One region of the Leucobacter komagatae genome, then DNA from elsewhere that is predicted to be linked to it. Evidence: predicted binding sites of a transcription regulator. Region 1 holds the regulator's gene; the other holds the start of a gene.
The links. Region 1 encodes LexA, which represses DNA repair genes until DNA is damaged. Its sites were predicted from a motif close to TCGAACANNTGTTCGA; they were not measured.
Positions count from the first base shown of each region.

Region 2: ruvA (Holliday junction branch migration protein RuvA) is a predicted target of LexA. The motif match lies at 2,621-2,636, and genes of this name have one in related genera.

Region 1 is NZ_VFON01000001.1:1,227,892-1,237,576, forward strand. It holds gene FB468_RS05680 (SDR family oxidoreductase) at 1-481, shown strand, start outside; gene FB468_RS05685 (MaoC family dehydratase) at 478-933, shown strand; gene FB468_RS05690 (SseB family protein) at 1,013-1,897, opposite strand; gene priA (bifunctional 1-(5-phosphoribosyl)-5-((5-phosphoribosylamino)methylideneamino)imidazole-4-carboxamide isomerase/phosphoribosylanthranilate isomerase PriA) at 1,912-2,661, opposite strand; gene hisH (imidazole glycerol phosphate synthase subunit HisH) at 2,661-3,329, opposite strand; gene hisB (imidazoleglycerol-phosphate dehydratase HisB) at 3,326-3,934, opposite strand; gene FB468_RS05710 (cytochrome c biogenesis CcdA family protein) at 3,945-4,769, opposite strand; gene FB468_RS05715 (DsbA family protein) at 4,779-5,573, opposite strand; gene FB468_RS05720 (histidinol-phosphate transaminase) at 5,667-6,752, opposite strand; gene FB468_RS05725 (LysM peptidoglycan-binding domain-containing protein) at 6,809-7,237, opposite strand; gene lexA (transcriptional repressor LexA) at 7,521-8,183, shown strand; gene lipB (lipoyl(octanoyl) transferase LipB) at 8,344-9,048, shown strand; gene lipA (lipoyl synthase) at 9,045-9,685, shown strand, end outside.
Region 2 is NZ_VFON01000001.1:742,438-752,122, reverse strand. It holds gene FB468_RS03445 (DUF2207 domain-containing protein) at 1-602, opposite strand, end outside; gene leuA (2-isopropylmalate synthase) at 760-2,526, shown strand; gene ruvA (Holliday junction branch migration protein RuvA) at 2,689-3,297, shown strand; gene ruvB (Holliday junction branch migration DNA helicase RuvB) at 3,306-4,301, shown strand; gene yajC (preprotein translocase subunit YajC) at 4,393-4,872, shown strand; gene secD (protein translocase subunit SecD) at 4,925-6,742, shown strand; gene secF (protein translocase subunit SecF) at 6,744-7,760, shown strand; gene FB468_RS03410 (RelA/SpoT family protein) at 8,032-9,685, shown strand, end outside.

The DNA of each region.
Region 1 (9,685 bases):
CCGCGACAACATGCTCTTCAAGATGACGGAGGACGACTGGGACGCTGTGCTCGGGGTACACCTGCGCGGTGCGTTCCTCATGAGCCGCGCGGTGCAGAAGCACCAGGTTGAGGCTGGCTGGGGCCGGATCGTCAACCTCTCGAGCACCTCGGCGCTCGGCAACCGGGGGCAGGCGAACTACTCGGCGGCGAAGGCAGGCATGCAGGGCTTCACGAAGACCCTGGCCATCGAACTCGGCCGGTACGGCGTGACGGCCAACGCCATCGCGCCGGGCTTCATCGTCTCCGATATGACGCGCGCGACCGCTGAGCGCATGGGCGTCTCGTTCGAGGACTTCGTCGGGCACATGGTCTCCGAGATCCCGGTCGCCCGCGCGGGCAAGCCCGAGGACATCGCAAACGCCGCGGCCTTCTTCTGCTCGGAGGCCGCGAGCTTCGTCTCCGGCCAGGTGCTCTACGTGGCGGGAGGGCCGAAGGCATGACTATTGCAGTCGCCCACCCGTCGGAGCTGCCCCAGGCAATCGGCCAGTCTGCGGTCAGCGACTGGCTGCTCGTTGACCAGGAGCGGATCCAGGCGTTCGCCGATGCGACCGGCGACCACCAGTGGATCCACATCGACGTCGAGCGCGCGGCGGCCGGCCCGTTCGGTTCGACGATCGCCCACGGCTACCTCACGCTGTCGCTCATACCGCACCTCTCGGGCGGGCTGCTCGCGGTCGAGAATGTTGCGATGGCCGTGAACTACGGGCTCGATCGCGTGCGCTTCCTGCAGCCCGTCAAAGCAGGATCGCGGGTTCGCGCCCGAGTTGAGGTCGTGTCGGCGGAAGAGAGCCGGCAGGGCTGGCGCGTCGGTTCGAAGACCACGATCGAGATTGACGGCGAAGAAACCCCGGCGCTCGTCGCGGACACAATCGCACTCTACGTCGCCGGCTAACAGTTCCGGCAACGACGCACAGCAGCGGGCGGGAGGATGAGGTCCTCTCATCCTCCCGCCCGCTGCCGCGTACTCGACGCTAGGCGGCCCGCGGTACGAAGCGCATCGAGTCGACCCGCTCGGCGATCAGCTCAACCCGGGCCCACCGATCCTGCAGTCTCCCGAGGAGCTCCGTGAGCGCCTCGCGGTCGAGCCCATCCTCGAGGAGCAGGTGCACCTCGGTCTCGGGTGCGGTGAGGTCACCAACGGGATCCCCCGGAAGCAGTGCGAGCGCGCGAAGCGCTGGCTCGCCCGCCGCGCCCTCAAGGAACGCCTGACGCACGGCGGGGTCTGCCCACGCGGGCGGAGTCGGCGTACCGAGCGCCATCGCCTCGAGCTCGGGCCGGCGCACGCCAAACTGCGAGTCGAGCGAACCGGGGTCGACAATGATGAGGTCGGTGCCCTCCTGCGCTGCCGCGATGGCGGCCTGCGGGCCTGGAACGGGAATCGGGCGCGACCCCGGGTTCCAACGCTGCATCGCCTCGACCGAGGAGAACACCGGCATGACCCGTCGGCCATCGGGGCTCGCGACCGTCACGATCGAGAGTTCCTGCGTCTTTTCGACGATCCGGCCGTCCGGGGTTTCGCCAAGCTCGCCGGCCTCGGCGAGGAGCGGCACGAGAAGCCTGCTCTTCGCCAACTGCGTGATGACCTCTTGGCGCAATGCCGCGAGGCCCTCGATCGCCGCCGGGTCTGCCCCGTCGGCTCGGTAGGCCTCACCGGCGGCACGCATCGCTGCGACGGCCGCAGCGAGAGCCGGCGGCGTCGCCCCGTCGTCGTCAGCGAACGCGGTCTCGTGGTGGTCGAACGTGCGCCCGGCCCACGGGAATCCGGCAGAGTCCGCAGCCCCGCCAGCAACGAGGCTGTCAGGCACGCCCGTCGAGCGCGGGGTGTCTCCCGTCGAGGGCAGCTTCTTGATGGCCATGGCCGAACCCGCCGCTACCTGCCTGCGACGTCGAGCGCTGCCGGGAGGGTGAACGCGCCGTCGTAGAGCGCCTTGCCGATGATCGCGCCCTCGACGCCGTGCGGTACGGCCTCGCGGAGCGCCGCGACATCGTCGAGGCTCGAGATACCGCCCGAGGCGATGACGGGACGGTCGGTGCGCGAGCACACCTTCTTCAGGAGTTCGACGTTCGGGCCGGCCATCATGCCGTCCTTGGTGACGTCCGTGACAACGTAGCGGGGGCACTCGGCCTCTTCGAGGCGCTCAAGCACGTCCCACAGGTTTCCGCCGTCTTCGGTCCATCCGCGTGCGGCAAGCGTCTCGCCGCGTACGTCGAGGCCGACGGCGATCTGCTCGCCGTAGTGCGCGATGACCGCGCGAGTCCACTCAGGGTTCTCGAGCGCTGCCGTGCCGAGGTTGACGCGCGCGGCGCCCATCTCGAGCGCGGCTTCGAGGCTCTTGTCGTCGCGGATCCCGCCCGAGAACTCGATCTTCACGCGGCTCCCGGCGCGGGCGATGATCTTGCGCGCGACTCCGACGTTGGAGCCGCGGCCGAACGCCGCATCGAGGTCGACGAGGTGGATCCACTCGGCGCCCTGCTCGATCCAGTCCATCGCGGCATCAACCGGGCTGCCGTAGTTGGTCTCGGTGCCGGCAGCACCCTGTGTGAGCCGCACGGCCTTGCCGTCGACCATGTCGATCGCGGGCAGCAGTTGCAGCTTCGGGCTCGTCGCGAGCTCGGTCATCAGTTCTCCTTGGTGGTGCGGGTGGGGGTAAGCGAGCTGATCCAGTTGCGCAGCAGCTGGATTCCGGCCTCGCCTGACTTCTCTGGGTGAAACTGGGTGGCGCTGAGCGGCCCGTTCTCGACGGCCGCTACAAACGGCTCGCCGTATTCAGACCAGGTGACCTTCGGCGCCGTCGCCGGGGTGCGCCCCTCGAGCGTCCACTGGGTCGCCGCGTTCGAGTGGACGAAGTAGAAGCGCTCGCCTTCGAGGCCGCGCAGCAGCACGGAGTCCTCGGGCACCCGCACGGTGTTCCACCCCATGTGGGGCAGCGTCGGGGCGTCGAGCTGCCGGACAGTCCCGGGCCACTCGCCAAGCCCCTCGGTCTCGACGCCGCGCTCAATGCCGGTGTCAAACATGACCTGAAGGCCGACGCACACGCCGAGCACGGGCCTGCCACCCGCGAGGCGGCGCCCGATGAGCTCGTGCCCCTGGATCGCGCGGAGCTGAGCCATGACCGCGTCGAAGGCGCCAACGCCTGGCACGAAGAGGCCGTCCGCGTCCATGACCGCCTGCGGGTCGGACGTGAGTTCGACCTCCGCGCCAGCGCGCACAAGCGCCTTCACCGCCGAGTGCACGTTGCCCGAGCCGTAGTCGAGCACGGCAACGCGCGGCGCGCCGGTTGCGCTCACAGGGCGCCCTTGGTGGACGGGATGCCCGTGATGAGCGGATCCTTCGCCTTCGCGGTGCGGAACGCGCGCGCGAAGGCCTTGAACTCGGCCTCCGCGATGTGGTGCGGATCGCGGCCCTCGATGAGCTTCAGGTGCACCGAGAGGCGCGCGTTGAGGGTGATCGCTTCAAAGAAGTGCCGCACCATCGAGCCGGTGAAGTGGCCGCCGATAAGGTGGAACTCGAAGCCCGCCGGTTCGCCCGAGTGCACGAGGTAGGGGCGGCCCGAAATGTCAACGACGGCCTGCGCGAGCGCTTCGTCGAGCGGCACGAAGGCGTCGCCGTAGCGCGAGATGCCGCGCTTGTCGCCGAGCGCCTCAAGGATGGCCTGTCCGAGCAGGATGCCGGTGTCTTCAACGGTGTGGTGCACGTCGATGTGCACGTCGCCCTTCGCGCGCACCGTGAGGTCCGTCAACGAGTGGCGCGCGAACGCGGTGAGCATGTGGTCGAAGAACGGCACCCCGGTCTCGATGTCGGCCTCACCCGTTCCGTCGAGGTTCAGGCTCAGGGTGATGGCGGACTCACTGGTGGCGCGCTCAAGCGTCGCGATGCGTGCAGCTTCGGTCATGGTCTCGATCCTACCGCGCGGCGTCGGTGGCGTGCTGCCTGCGCCGCCAGCGCACAATTGCCCAGCCGCCCAGCGCGAGCAGGGCCCCGATCCCGAGCACAATGAGGTTCGATGTGCCCGAGGTCGCTCGCATCACATTCGCTTCGACGGCGGCCTGCGTGCTCGCGTCGAGCACTCCCCCAAACTTCTGCGCTCCGTCGGTGACGAGCATGAAAACGCCGACCGCGATCGTGATGAGCCCACCGATCACGTTCGACCAGGCGTTCCGCCAGCGCCCGATGACGAGCTCACGCGGGCGCATGAGCTTGCGTACGCCAGGGATCCGGTTCCAGAGCAGTGCGAGGAGCAAGAGCGGGACGGTCATGCCTGCCGCGTACAACAGCATCGTGAAGCCACCCATGAGCGCGTTTCCGCCGAACGCAGCCATCGCGAGGACCGCACCGAAGATCGGCCCGGCGCACCCGCCAGCGAGCCCGTACACCGCGCCGAGCGCGTAGACCGAGGCGATCGAGGTGCCCTTCGCGCTCTGCTGGCGAGTGAGCGCAGGGAGCGGGATGCCGAGCAGCATGACGACGCCGAGGGCGATGACGGCAATGAGCACCCACATCATGATGCCGCTGCGGTTCGCGGCGACCCACGCGCCCAGGGTGCCTGCGAGCAGCCCGAGCGGAACGAGCGCCGTCGCGAGGCCGAGGAAGAACGCACCGGTTCGCGAGAAGAGCTCCCTGGGGCTGTGGAACGCGTAGGCGAAGAACGCCGGCAGCACCATCACGGAGCACGGGCTCAGGAGCGCGAGCGTACCGCCAAGGAAGGCACCGAGCAGACTCAGATCCATTCGCGGAGGCTACTTCGTCGCGGCTGCGACTGCGGCGTCGAGCTGCTGGCGGAACGTCTCCACCGGCTGCGCACCCGACATGACCTGACCGCAACCCGTCGTCGCAAAGAACGGCACACCCGTCACGCCGATCGACTGCGCTTCGGCCGTATCCTTGCGCACGGCGTCCTCGAACTTGCCGCTCTCGACAGCTTCTGTGAACGCAGGAATGTCGGCGACGCCAACGCCCTTCGCGAGGGTGACGAGCGCGGCAACGGTGAGCTCACCGTTCGCGTCCATCGCGCTCTCGGGCGCGTGGTAGACCGCGTCGTAGAACTCGAAGTATTTGCCCTGGTCGCCAGCGGCCCGGGCCGCGGCGGCGATGAGGATCGAGTTCTCGCCACCGACAAGCGCCGCGTCATGAATCTCGAGCCTGACCTTGCCGGTCTCGACGTACTCCTCGATCAAGACCGGGAGCGTGTCGCGCGAGAAGGAGCCGCAGTAGGGGCACCGGAAGTCGGTCCACTCGTGCAGCACGACGGGAGCGTCAATGTCGCCGAGCGCGCGCGGGTCTTCCGGGTCGAGTCGGTCAACCACGGGGCACGACGCCGCGTCTGCATCGCTCCCGTCACCGGTTTGGGAGCCGTTTGCGCCCTGCGTGGTGTTCTTATCGCCCTCGGGTGCAGAGGTACCCCCGAACCCCTGAGCGCCGAGCGCCGCGACAAGCAGGAGCGACACGGCGGCGAGGATGACCGTCGCGAGCCGCATCCGGCGGTAGCGACGTTCGAGCGTTGGGCGGTCGAGAGATTCAATCGGCTGCGGCATGCCTACGAGCCTAACGATGTTTCCCGGGAGATTTGGTGTGCAACAGTTTGGGCGCGAACAACCGGCCCGCCCACACATTCACTCAGGGAGCGGCTATACCGTCCCCGCAGCACCAAAGTCTGCGATCGCGGCGATGACCGTCGAGGTCTCGGCTTCCGTTCCGGCCGTGATGCGCACGTGCCCTGGGATACCGAGGTCTCGGACGAGGATGCCTTGGGCGCGCAGACGTTCGAACACGGCCGACGGGTCGGCGAAGCCCCCAACGAGCAGGAAGTTCGCGCCCGAGTCGTGCACCGTGTACCCGAGTTCGACGAGGGCGTCGCGCAGCCTGTCGCGCTGAGCGCGAATCGCGTCAACGGTCGCGAGCATGGCACCGGCGTGCTTCACCGCCGTGGTCGCCGCGGCCTGCGTGAGTGCAGACAGGTGGTAGGGCAGGCGTACGAGGCGGAGCGCGTCGACGATCGCACGATCGGCGGCGAGGTACCCAACCCTTACGCCCGCGAACGCGAACGCCTTGCTCATCGTGCGACTCACGATGAGGCGGTGCCTCCCCTCGAGCAGCGAAATGGCGGACTCGGATTCGGTGTCGAACTCCTTGTAGGCCTCGTCGACGATCAGAATGCCGTCGAAGGCGTCGTACGCGGCGCGCACCGTGTCGAGCGACATCGGGGTACCCGTCGGGTTGTTTGGCGCGCACAGCACGACGATGTCGGGCCGGTGCTCGGCGATGGCCGCGACCACGAGCTCGGGCGTCACCGCATAGTTGAGGTCGCGGGGCACGCCGATCCAGCCGGTATCCGTGCCGTCGGCGAGGAGCGGGTACATGGAGTAGGTCGGGGTGAAGCTCATGAGCGATCGCCCGGGGCCACCGAATGCCTGCAAGATCTGCTGGAGGACCTCGTTCGAACCGTTCGCAGCCCACACCTGTTCAGGGGCGAGACCGTAACCGAGGTACCCAGCGAGTGCTTCTCTGAGTTCCATGAACTCGCGGTCGGGGTACCTGTTGACGTTGCGAAGCGCGTCGGCAAGGGCCGCCGTCGCGTCGGCGATGAATGCTTCGGGGAGCGGATGCGTGTTCTCGTTCACATTGAGACTCACGGGGACCGCAGCCTGCGGCGCACCGTACGGGGACTTGCCAACGAGATTGTCACGGAGAGGAAGATCGCTCAATTCAGCCACACGACAAGTCTAGTCAGCGGAGCATCCCGGATGCGTACCGGGCGACCAAAGCCGACCTAGAGTTCTGACGCGGGGAAGGTCAGGTCGTTGCCCTCGAACCGCAGCGGAACCGCAATCGCATCACCGGCCTGCAGGTCAGACGCCTGCATCTGGTTGAGGCGCTGAATCTCAGCGACGACGTCGCGGGGGTCAGCGGTCGGCTCGAGGTCTGAAGCAATACTCCAGAGCGAATCACCCGACTGGGCAACGATGTACGGGAACTCTTGCGTGCTCTGGGAGCCGTTCGCGATCGCGCCAGGGGCAGCGATCGCCGCGACGACACCGAGCACCCCGGCGACAAGCACGGTAGCGAGGCCGCCGAAGACAACACGGCCGCGGCGCGTGAGCCGGAGCCGGGTGGAAGCAGACGATCGAGTGGCAGGCTCGTGGGCGCGGGTCGCATCAGTGCGGGGGCCGAACGTCGTCACGGTTGCTGTTGCAGTCATGAGGATTTCCTCTCTCGAGAGTGTTCGAACGAATTCGCTCGATTCGAACATCTTTTTCGAATATATCTTCGAGTCTTCGAAACCGCAACCCCGGACTTCGAACCAATATCACGCGAATCCGCGCGACACTCGAACGAATGTTTGCCTCGCCTCGAATATCCGGGCTAGGGTTTCGAACAGTGAGATCACCCAATCAGTGACCACCGACATTCACGCGGGCCGAGGTGAAAACACGCGAACATCACCCGCGAAACGGGCCCCACCACATTCGAGAGGACGAGCAATGAGCGAACTTGCCTCGGCGCCGCAGAAGCCGTTGACAGAGAAGCAACAGGCGATCCTCGAGTTCATTGCCCGCTCCGTTGAGACGCGCGGATACCCGCCGAGCATGCGCGAGATCGGCGACGCCGTCGGGCTCTCCTCACTCTCTAGCGTGACCCACCAACTGAGCCGACTCGAGCTTGGCGGATACATTCGGCGCGACCCCAACAGGCCCCGCGCCCTTGAAATCCTCGTTGAGCTTGCCGTCACGAGCAGCGCCGTCGCAGACGCGCAGGCAACGCAGGCGCAGGAGACCGCGTACGTACCACTCGTGGGGCAGATCGCCGCGGGCGTACCCATCACGGCAGACCAGCAGGTCGAGGAGGTTGTGCCACTTCCCCGCCAGCTGGTCGGCGACGGCCAACTCTTTATGCTGAAGGTCGTGGGCGACTCCATGATTGATGCCGCGATCTGCGACGGCGACTTCGTCGTGGTCAGGCAGCAGCGCGAGGCAGACAATGGTGACATTGTCGCGGCCATGCTCGAGGGCGAAGCAACTGTGAAGGTGTTCCGCCGCCGCGACGGCCACACCTGGCTCCTCCCCCGCAACAGCGCGTTCGAGCCCATCCTTGGCGACCACGCCGAGGTGCTCGGCAAGGTCGTCGCGGTCTTCCGCTCGGTCTAACTCGCGCCCCACAGCCCCGCCGACAGCAACAGCACGGCGGCACCGAAACTCCAGCAGCCCACCCAGGCCAGCCTCAAATCCATGAGGCGCCCAGGGTGGGCTGTTTTGATGTTCAGCACATGAGCTTGATTTATTGGACGGAGTCTATTTAACTGGTCGCATGCGTTTCCACCCCGCGCCTTCCCGTTCGACAGCGTCCCCCGAATTCAGCGCCGCGCCCAGTTTTGTCGTCGCAGGGCTCTCACCCAACCTGGTCACCTACTCCGCGGGGCTCGCACTCCAGCAGGAGGCAGCGGCGAGGCTTGAGGCCGGCGTGGACACCGGCACCGTGCTCGCGCTCGAACACGAGCCAGTCTTCACAGCCGGAAGACGAGCAGAGCGCAACGAGTACCCGAGCGACGGCACCCCCGTTGTTCCGGTGAACCGGGGCGGGCGGGTCACTTGGCACGGGCCGGGTCAGCTCGTCGTCTACCCGGTGATTCGCCTCACTCACGGATTCGGCGGAGCTGACCTCGTGCACGCGCTTGAGCGGGCGCTCATCGCCACCGCTGCCGAGTTCGGTGTCTCAGGCAACCTCATTGAGGGCCGCACCGGTGTGTGGGCGCTGCCCGCCGCGCCGGGACCTCTGGTGCCCGCCAAGTTCGCACAGATCGGAATCCATGTCGGTAGGCGAATCGTGAGCCACGGGCTCGCACTCAACTGCAACAACGATCTCTCGCCGTTCGACACGTTCACCCCGTGCGGCATCACCGATGCTGGCGTGGCCTCGCTCACCCAGCTCGCGGGCCGCACAATCACGCCTGCAGATGCGCTCCCCGCGCTACAGGTACACCTGGCCCCCGTTCTCGAGAGGTTTGCCGCATGACCGTCAAGATTCTGCCTTCAACCGGGGAACGCCCCGAGCCCGAGGAGCGGCGGCTGCTGCGGGTCGAAGCGAAGAACGCCGCCACACCGATCGAGCGAAAGCCCGAGTGGATCAAGACTCGCGCACGCACCGGGCCCGAATACCGCGCCGTGCAGCAGCTCGTGAAGTCGGAAGGCCTGCACACCGTCTGCGCGGAAGCGGGGTGCCCGAACATCTACGAGTGCTGGGAGGACCGCGAGGCCACCTTCCTCATCGGCGGGTCGATCTGCACGCGCCGATGTGATTTCTGCCAAATCACGTCAGGGAAGCCACTCCCCCTGGACCGCGACGAGCCGCGACGGGTCGCCGAGTCCGTGCGCACAATGGGTCTCCGCTACGCAACGATCACAGGGGTCACCCGTGACGACCTGCCTGACACTGGTGCGTGGCTGTACGCCGAGACAATTCGCCAGATCCACGCGCTAAACCCTGGCGCCGGTGTTGAAGTCCTCGCTGACGACCTCGGCGGGCGACCGGAAGACCTTGAGCAGGTGTTCGAAGCATCGCCCGAGGTGTTCGCGCACAACCTTGAGACGGTGCCCCGCATCTTCCGGCGGATCAGGCCAGGGTTCCGCTACGAGCGCTCACTTGGGGTGCT
Region 2 (9,685 bases), 490 kb from region 1:
GTGAGCGCGCACTCGTCAGTGCTCCCAGGGTTGCCGACATAGCAGTGACTGTTCCCGTTGAGGGCGGGCACCAGCGCGTCCGAGAACGAGACCTCGGCGCTGAACCGCTGAACCGGCTGCTGGTGTTCGAAATCCATGATGTCCCAGTAGAACTCATCAGCGGTGCCGTCATCGCGGCCGAGTACGACGTCTGACAGCGTGTAGCTCAGCACGTATGTCTGCTGCCCGTGGACGTAGCTGTCGTCGCCCACGAGTAAAATACGGAACCCGTCTTCGTCCTCGACCTCGAAGGGCACCGGCGCGCCGCTCCCATCGGTGACCGAGAAATCGCGCGGATCGGTCGACGCTCGCTCATAGTCGATCGGGATCCCGCGGACAATGCCACGATTCTGATCTGTCTCGGGGAAGCGTGGCGTCACCGTTTCCGTGACCTTCGCGATCGCGCGCCCGGCGTCGTCCACGCCAACCTCTGCCTCAACATGCCAGGCGTCATACGTGAAATCGTTGACGTCCGCGAAAGCCGGGCTGGCGGCGAGTGGAGCGGCGAGCGCGAGCCCCGTCGCGGCGATGAACAGCGTGCCGATTCGCAGAAGTTTTCGCATATCGTCGAGGTTACGCTAAACTCGTCACCATGCTGTTCGGCTCGCTTCTTCTTAGCTGCCGCGACGAGTCCTCGACTTCGAACTAATTCAGTCTCAGGCCTTCCTCGTCGCGGTGTTTGTGTTTGGCTGAGCGAACGTTACGAAGAAGGAACACGTCATGAAGAACACGCAGCAGCCCTCCGGTATGCCGATTCACCGCTACCGCCCCTACAGCGAGATCATTCCCGTCGAACTGCCTGACCGCACCTGGCCGACGAAACAGATCACCGAGGCGCCTCGCTGGTGCGCGGTCGATCTGCGTGACGGCAACCAGGCGCTCATCGACCCGATGGGCCCCGAGCGCAAGCGCGTCATGTTCGATCTGCTCGTGCAGATGGGGTACAAGGAGATCGAGGTTGGGTTCCCATCGGCGAGCCAGACCGACTTCGACTTCGTGCGGCAGCTCATCGAAGAGAAGGCCATCCCTGACGACGTCACGATCCAGGTGCTGACGCAGGCGCGCGAGCACCTCATCACCCGGACCTACGAGTCGCTCATCGGTGCCAAGCAGGCGATCGTTCACCTGTATAATTCGACGTCGATCCTGCAGCGCGACGTTGTCTTCCGCTCCGACCGCGAGGGTATCAAGCAGATCGCCGTCGAGGGCGCAAAGCTCTGCCGGGCCGCGGAGCACATCTGCGAGGGCACCGAGATCTACTACGAGTACTCGCCCGAGTCGTACACGGGCACCGAGCTCGAGTATGCCGCCGAGGTCTGCAACGCCGTGCTCGAGGTGTTCGAGCCGACGCCCGAGCGCAAGGTCATCATCAACCTGCCCTCGACCGTCGAGATGGCGACACCCAACGTCTACGCCGACTCGATCGAGTGGATGGGGCGCAACCTCAACCACCGCGAGAACGTCATCCTGTCGCTGCACCCGCACAACGATCGCGGCACCGCGGTCGCCGCGGCCGAGCTCGGCTACATGGCCGGCGCCGACCGCATCGAGGGGTGCCTCTTCGGTAACGGCGAGCGCACCGGCAACGTCGACCTCGTCGCGCTCGGCATCAACATGTTCACGCAGGGCATCGACCCGATGATCGACTTCTCGCGCCTCGATGAGGTGCGCCGAACCGCTGAGTACTGCAACCAGCTGCGCGTGCCCGAGCGGAGCCCGTGGGCGGGTGACCTCGTCTACACCGCGTTCTCGGGATCGCACCAGGACGCGATCAAGAAGGGCTTCGAGCGCATGCAGGCCGACGCCGACGCGGCGGGCGTCTCGATCGACGAGGTCGAGTGGGCTGTGCCGTACCTGCCCGTCGATCCGAAGGACCTCGGCCGCTCGTACGAGGCCGTCATCCGCGTGAACTCGCAGTCGGGCAAGGGCGGCGTCGCCTACCTGCTGAAGACCGACCACTCGCTCGACCTGCCGCGCAGGCTGCAGATCGAGTTCAGCGCCGTCGTGCAGGGCGTGACCGACTCCGAAGGCGGCGAGGTCTCGAGCGACGCGATCTGGACGATCTTCCAGGACGAGTACCTGCCTTCGACCGGTGTTGACGGCGTCGAGCGCTGGGGTCGCTACGAACTGTTCCGCACCTCGAGCGTCAGCGCTGGCGACGGCGTCACGAACCTCACCGTTGAGTACCGCGACGGCGACGAGCAGCGCGAGGAAACCTCGCAGGGCAACGGCCCCGTCGACGCGTTCATCAACTCGCTGAACGACTCCGGCCACGCCGTGACCCTGTTCGACTACGTTGAGCACGCCATGAGCGAGGGTGGCGACGCCGTCGCCGCGGCGTACGTCGACCTTGAGGTTGACGGGCAGCGCCTGTGGGGTGTCGGGATCGATCCTGACACGAGCCGCGCAACGCTGAAGGCGATCGTTTCCGCCGTGAACCGTTCCGTGCGCAATGCTGCGTCGCAGCGCGAGGCGGTTTCGGCCTAGCATCCCGGGCCGCTGCGCGCCCCGCGCTGCGCTTCCCGCGCCGCTGCGCTTCCCGCCACATCCCGCGCTGCCACATCCCGCGCCGCCCCGCGATTCGCACATATGTTCGAATCTGCGGTGTGGCGCGGCGGTGTTTTGGGCGCTGCGCCTTAGGCTTGGCGTGTGATTGCTTCGTTACACGGTGAGGTGCTTGCCTCGGGTGCCGGTTGGGTTGTTCTTGGTGTCGGCGGCGTCGGCATGCGCGTCGAGGTGCCAAGCGGCAGGATGTCGCAGCGTACGCCGGGGGAGCAGCTCTTCCTGCACACGTCGCTCGTGGTGCGCGAAGACTCACTCACCCTGTACGGGTTTGAGACCGAGACCGAGCTTGCCGCCTTCGGGTTCTTGATCGGGGTCACCGGGGTCGGCCCGCGTTCGGGTCTTGGCGTGCTGTCGGAGCTTTCCCCCGGTGAGATCGCACGCGCCGTCGCGGCTGAGGACGATAAGCCGTTCCGTAGGGTCTCGGGCATTGGCCCGAAGACCGCGAAGCTCATTACGGTGTCGCTCGCGGGCAAACTGAGCTCGCTCGAGTTCGATGACGAGGGCTCACAGGCCGAGACCCTGGCCCCAGACGATGCCCTCGTGGAGGGCGTCACCGAAGGCCTGCAGGGCCTCGGGTGGAGCGAGGGCGAGGCCCGCCAGGCCGTGCAAGACGCCCGCGACGCCGGCGCTGAGATGACGAACGCGCAGCTCCTCAGGGCCGCACTCACCCTGCTACAGCGGGGTCGCCGATGAGCGCCCCGATGTCGGGGGAGCTGTCGCCGCAGGCACTGCCGACCGAGGTGAGCTACGAGGGTGCCCTGCGCCCGGGCTCGCTCTCCGAATTCGTCGGCCAGGAGAAGGTGCGCGAGCAGCTCGGGCTGCTGCTCGGCGCGGCCCAGATCGATGGGCGCACCCCCGACCACATTCTGCTCGCGGGCCCTCCCGGGCTCGGCAAGACCACGCTGTCAATGATCGTGGCAACCGAGCTTGGGGTACCGCTGCAGCAGACCTCGGGCCCAGCGATCCAGCACGCGGGTGACCTTGCGGCCGTGCTCTCCGCGCTCACACCGGGGGAGGTGCTCTTCATTGACGAGATCCACCGGATGGCGCGCAGCGCCGAAGAGATGCTCTACCTCGCGATGGAAGACTTCAAGGTCGACATCATGGTCGGCAAGGGAGCTGGCGCGACCTCGGTGCCGCTTGAGCTCGCGCCGTTTACGCTTGTCGGCGCAACGACCCGGGCCGGCTTGCTCCCGAACCCGCTGCGCGACCGCTTCGGGTTCACCGCACACCTCGAGTACTACGCGACCTCCGAGCTCGAGGGCGTGTTGAGCCGCGCGGCGGGCCTCCTCGATTTCCCGCTCCACGATGCCGGCGTGGTCGAGATCGCGGGGCGCTCGCGCGGAACGCCGCGCATCGCGAACCGCCTGCTCAGGCGAGTGCGCGACTACACCCTCGTGCACGGCACGCAGCCCGATGAGCGTTCGGTGCGCGCGGCACTCTCGCTGTACGACGTTGACGAGCACGGCCTCGACAGGCTCGACCGCGAGGTGCTGCGCATCATCGTCGAACGCTTCGCCGGTGGCCCCGTCGGGCTCTCGACGCTCGCCGCGTCGGTCGGCGAGGAGGCAGAGACGATTGAGTCAGTTGTCGAACCCTTCCTCATGCGCGCCGGTCTTATTGCGCGGTCGCCGCGGGGGAGGATCGCGACGTCTCTCGGCTGGGCACATCTCGGGATGGCGCCGCCCGCGCACTAGTTTGCTGCCGCTCGCAGGATTCACCGCTAGACTTGTGCGGTCCGTGCGTGTTCAAGGGCGCGCTCATTAACTTTGAAAGGGTCACCGCCTCATGGATCCGATGACACTCATCATGCTTGGCCTCGTCGCCGTGCTCATCTTCTTCATGTTCCGCAACAGCAAGAAGCGCCAGGCGCAGATGGCTGAGATGCAGAACAACATGCAGCCGGGCGCAGAGGTCATGCTTCAGTCGGGTATCTACGGAACCATCGTCTCGGTTGACGAAGAAGAGAACCGCGTCACCGTGCAGAGCGGCACCAGCACCCTCGTCGTGCACCGCAACGCCATCGGTCAGGTCATCACACCGGTTGACGCCCCCGTCGAGGAGAGCGAAGCAGCGACGCTCGCTCCCGACGACGACCCTGAGTTTGGCGAGCGCGTCGCCCCCGCGGAGACCGCTGCTGCTGATAGCGCCGTCGCTGATACCGCCGACGCGACCGTTGCTGATGAGGTGTCGGCCGAGAACGCAACCGACGTCGAGGGTGCACCCGCAGTCGAGAAGAGTGAAGACAAGAACTCCGACAAGGAGTAAGTAAGCTCCGGCGCGCCTATGCGCGCCGTTATCTGAAAGCGAGACAGCTGTCTTGGCGAAAAAATCCATCGCGCCTGCGGTGCGGAGCGCACGTCGCTCGCTCATCTTTCTGCTGGCCATCATTGTTGGGTTGACCGGACTCATCACCCTCGGGGTGTACCGGAGTGACGCAACCTGGACGCCGAAGCTTGCGCTCGACCTGCAGGGCGGCACGCAGATTCTGCTTGCTGCCAACCAGAATGACGGCAAGGCCGTCACCGGTGAGCAACTCGACCAGGCAGTGGAGATCCTCCGTCAGCGAGTGAACGCCTCCGGCGTTTCCGAAGCGGAGATCACCACGCAGGGCAACAACCACATTTCCGTTGCCATCCCGGGCAAGGTGGACGACGCCACGATGCAGCGCATCCAGGCTTCGGCCGCCCTCGACTTCCGCGGTGTGCTTCTCGAGGCACCCGCCGGCGCTGCTGATCCCGCAGCCGAGGGCGAGACCGTCGAGGGTGCCGATGGTGCCGACAAGGCCGCTGAAGGCGATGCTCCCGAGGGAGACGCCGCGGCTGACGCTGCCGCTGATACCGCCGCTGACGGTGCGGAGAAGGGGGTCGAGGCTGAGGCTCCGGCCGGGCTTTACCCCGACCCGCTTCCCACTGACCCGGCCGACCAGGCCTGGCTCACGCCGGCTCTGCTCGAGCAGTTCGCGTCGTTTACCTGCACCTCGGACAACGCGCTCGAGGTTGCGAACGCGCCGGCAGACAAGCCGCTCATCACGTGTGACGACACCGGCCTGATGAAGTACATCGTCGGCCCCGTGGAGCTCACCGGTGACGTCATCACCGACGCCGTGTCGCAGCAGCAGGCGCTCTCGAGCGGTGGCACGACCGGCCGCTGGGAAGTCGCGATCACGATGAACAAGGAGGGGGCGACGAAGTTCGGCAAGGTCTCGACCCGCCTCTTCGGGCAGCAGCAGCCGCTCAACCAGTTCGCGTTCGTGCTTGACGGCAAGGTCATTTCTGCGCCCACGATGAACGCGCAGATTCTTGACGGCCGTCCCGCCATCTCAGGTAACTTCACTAAGGAGTCAGCTCAGGTCCTCGCCGATCAGCTGAAGTTCGGCGCCCTGCCGATCTCCTTCACCGTGCAGAGCCAGGAGGACATCTCCTCGACCCTCGGTGCGAACCAGCTGCTTGGTGGCCTGCTCGCAGGCCTCATCGGCCTCGGGCTCGTGGTCATTTACTCGCTGTTCCAGTACCGCCTACTCGGCACGCTCACGATTGCCTCGCTCGGCATCGCCGCGATCCTCACCTACCTCCTGCTCACGTTCTTCTCGTGGCGCCAGGGATACCGACTCTCGCTCGCGGGTGTCGCCGGTATTATCGTGGCGATCGGCTTCACGGCCGACTCGTTCATCGTCTACTTCGAGCGTATTCGCGACCAGTTGCGCGACGGCTTCGGCATCACGTCAGCCGTCGAGGGCGGGTGGAAGCGTGCACTGCGCACGATCCTCGCGTCTGATGGCGTGAACCTGCTGGCCGCGGCGGTGCTGTTCGTGCTGGCCGTCGGCAACGTCAAGGGCTTCGCGTTCACGCTCGGCCTGACCACGATCGTCGACGTGATCGTCGTCGCGCTGTTCACGCACCCGATGATGACCCTGCTGGCGCGTACGCGTGTCTACTCGGGCGGCTACAAGTTCTCGGGTCTTGACCCGCGTCAGCTCGGCGCTGTCTACCAGGGGCGCGCGAAGTTCCGCGAGCCCGTCGTCCCGACGAAGGGCAGCGCCAAGAAGGTTGCCCGCAGCCGTGGTGAGGCGGAGCGTCGCCAGACCATTGCCGAGCGCAAGGCAGCCGAGTCTGCCGGCGCAGGAAAGGAGAGCTGACATGGCTCGCTCATTCGCTGAATTTGGCAATGCCCTGCACACCGGCGAGAAGTCGATCGACTTCGTCGGTCGGCGCAAGCTCTGGTACATGATCTCGGCAGTCCTGCTGATCATCGCGGTTGTGGGCCCGTTCCTCCGCGGCGGGTTCCAGCTCGGTATCGAGTTCACCGGCGGTAGCCAGTTCCAGGTGCACGTCGCAAACAGCGCTGACCGTGACCCAGACGTGGCCGCCAAGGCCGTCGCCGAGGCACTTCCCGGCAGTGCGCCGCGTATCTCGGTGCTCGGTCAGAACGACGTTCGTGTGCAGACCGAGGCGCTCGATGATGCCCAGAACAAGGCAGTCACCGAGGCGCTCGCGAAGGGCTATGGTGTCGATGCCGACGAGGTCACGTACTCGTTCATCGGCCCCGTGTGGGGGCAGGACATCACGAAGCAGGCGATCATTGCGCTCGTCGTCTTCATCCTGCTCGCGGCGCTCGTGATGGCGATCTACTTCCGCACCTGGAAGATGTCGCTGGCCGCGATGCTCGCACTGTTCCACGACCTCATCATTACCGCCGGTGTCTACGGACTCGCGGGCTTTGAGGTTACCCCCGCCGCGATGATCGGCTTCCTGACGATCCTCGGTTACTCGCTGTACGACACCGTCGTGGTCTTCGACAAGATCCGTGAGAACACGAGCCCCGGTGAGCTCAGCGACTCGCGCACGTTTGGCGAGGCGGTCAACCTGGCCGTCAACCAGACTCTCGTTCGGTCGATCAATACCTCGGTTGTTGCGCTTCTGCCGGTCGCGTCGATCCTGTTCGTCGGTGCGGGCCTGCTTGGTGCGGGCACCCTCCGCGACATTTCGCTCGCGCTGTTCATCGGTATTCTCGCCGGCGCCTACTCGACGATCTTCGTCGCGTCGCCCGCCTACGCGCACCTGCGCTCGGGCGAGAAGGAGATCAAGGAGCGCGACGAGCGTATTCTGCGCCAGCGCGCGAAGCAGGACGAGGTCGACCTCGTCGCTCAGTCGTAGCGCTTGCTGCTAGCGCACTGCAGGTGAATGCGCACGGCAGGTGACTGCACACTGCGGTTGAACTCGCACTGCATGTGAAAGGGGAGTCCGTCTCGGTGAGTCGGGCTCCCTTTCGCGCACCCGCGGTGTTCGATGAGGGCTGAAAATCGGGGGTGTCGCACACACGATTCAAGGAATGCGCACACCCTGGTGTAACGTTCAAGAAGTTGAGGAGGCTGCGGTGGTGAGTTCAGACGCGACACAGGCGAGTACGACTTCGCTGCGCCGGTTGGTGCCGCGAATTTTCTCACGCGGCGCCACGCACGGCGCGATCGAAGAGGTGATGCGCACCGTGCGCGCGAATTATCCGCGCGCCGACCTTTCGGTCATCTCCCGGGCATACGATGTGGCGGAGCGCGCCCACCGCGGCCAGAAGCGCAAGAGCGGCGAGCCCTACATCACGCACCCCATCGCGGTGTCGAAGATCCTCGCGGACCTGGGCGTTGCGCCGGTCGCGATCGCCGCTGCATTGCTGCACGACACGGTCGAGGACACCGACTATTCGCTCGAGGAGCTCACTCGCGACTTCGGCGAGGAAATCGCGATGCTCGTCGACGGCGTCACGAAGCTCGACAAGGTCAAGTACGGTGACTCGGCCCAGGCCGAAACGGTGCGAAAGATGGTCGTTGCGATGTCGAAGGACATTCGCGTGCTCGTCATCAAGCTCGCAGACCGGCTGCACAACGCGCGCACGTGGGGCTTCGTCTCAGGAGACTCCGCAAAGCGCAAAGCGCAGGAGACGCTCGAGATTTACGCTCCGCTCGCGCACAGGCTCGGCATCCAGTCGATGAAGACCGAGCTTGAGGATCTCTCGTTCGCGGTGCTCAAGCCGAAGCTCTACGCCGAGATCGAAAACCTCGTGAAGCAGCGCAACCCCCAGCGGGATGAGCTCGTCGGCAAGGTGATCGGCTCGATCGAGACCGACCTGCGCGATTCGCGCATCAAGGGTGAGGTGACCGGGCGCCCAAAGGAGCTCTACTCGATCTACCAGAAGATGATCGTGCGCGGGCGCGACTTCGACGACATCTACGACCTCGTCGGCATTCGGGTGCTGGTGAACTCGATTCGTGACTGCTACGCCGTGCTCGGGGCCGTGCACGCCCGCTGGACGCCCATTCCCGGGCGTTTCAAGGACTACATCGCGACCCCGAAGTTCAACCTGTACCAGTCGCTGCACACAACCGTGATCGGGCCCGACGGTCGCGCCGTTGAGATCCAGATCCGCACGGTCGAGATGCATCAACGCGCGGAGTACGGCGTCGCGGCGCACTGGAAGTACAAGCAGCGCCAGCCCGGCGCCGACAAGCAGACCTCGTCGAACGATATGGCCTGGCTTGCCCACATCTCTGACTGGCAGGCCGAAACAGAAGATCCGAGCGAGTTCCTCGACGCCCTCCGCTTCGAGATCGGCGCGAAGGAAGTCTACGTGTTCACGCCGAAGGGCCGGGTCATTGGGCTTCCCGCGGGCGGTACGACAGTCGACTTTGCGTACGCGGTGCACACCGAGGTGGGCCACCGCACCATGGGGGCCCGCGTAAACGGCCGGCTCGTTCCGCTCGAGACCGCGCTGCAAAACGGCGACGTGGTCGAGGTGTTCACGTCGAAGGATCCGAATTCGGGGCCGAACAAGTCGTGGCTGAACTTCGTGAAGAGCAAGCGCGCTCAGAACAAGATCCGCCAGTGGTTCACGAAGGAGCGCCGCGAGGAGGCGGCCGAGACCGGCAAGCAGGAGCTTACGAAGGCGCTCAGGCGCCAGAGCTTGCCGCTGCACCAGGTCATGAACTCTGAGGCGCTGCAACAGGTCGCGCTGCAGCTGAACTACGCTGACGTTACGACGCTCTACGCCGCGATCGGCGAGGGGAACGTCTCGGCGCAGTCCGTCGTCG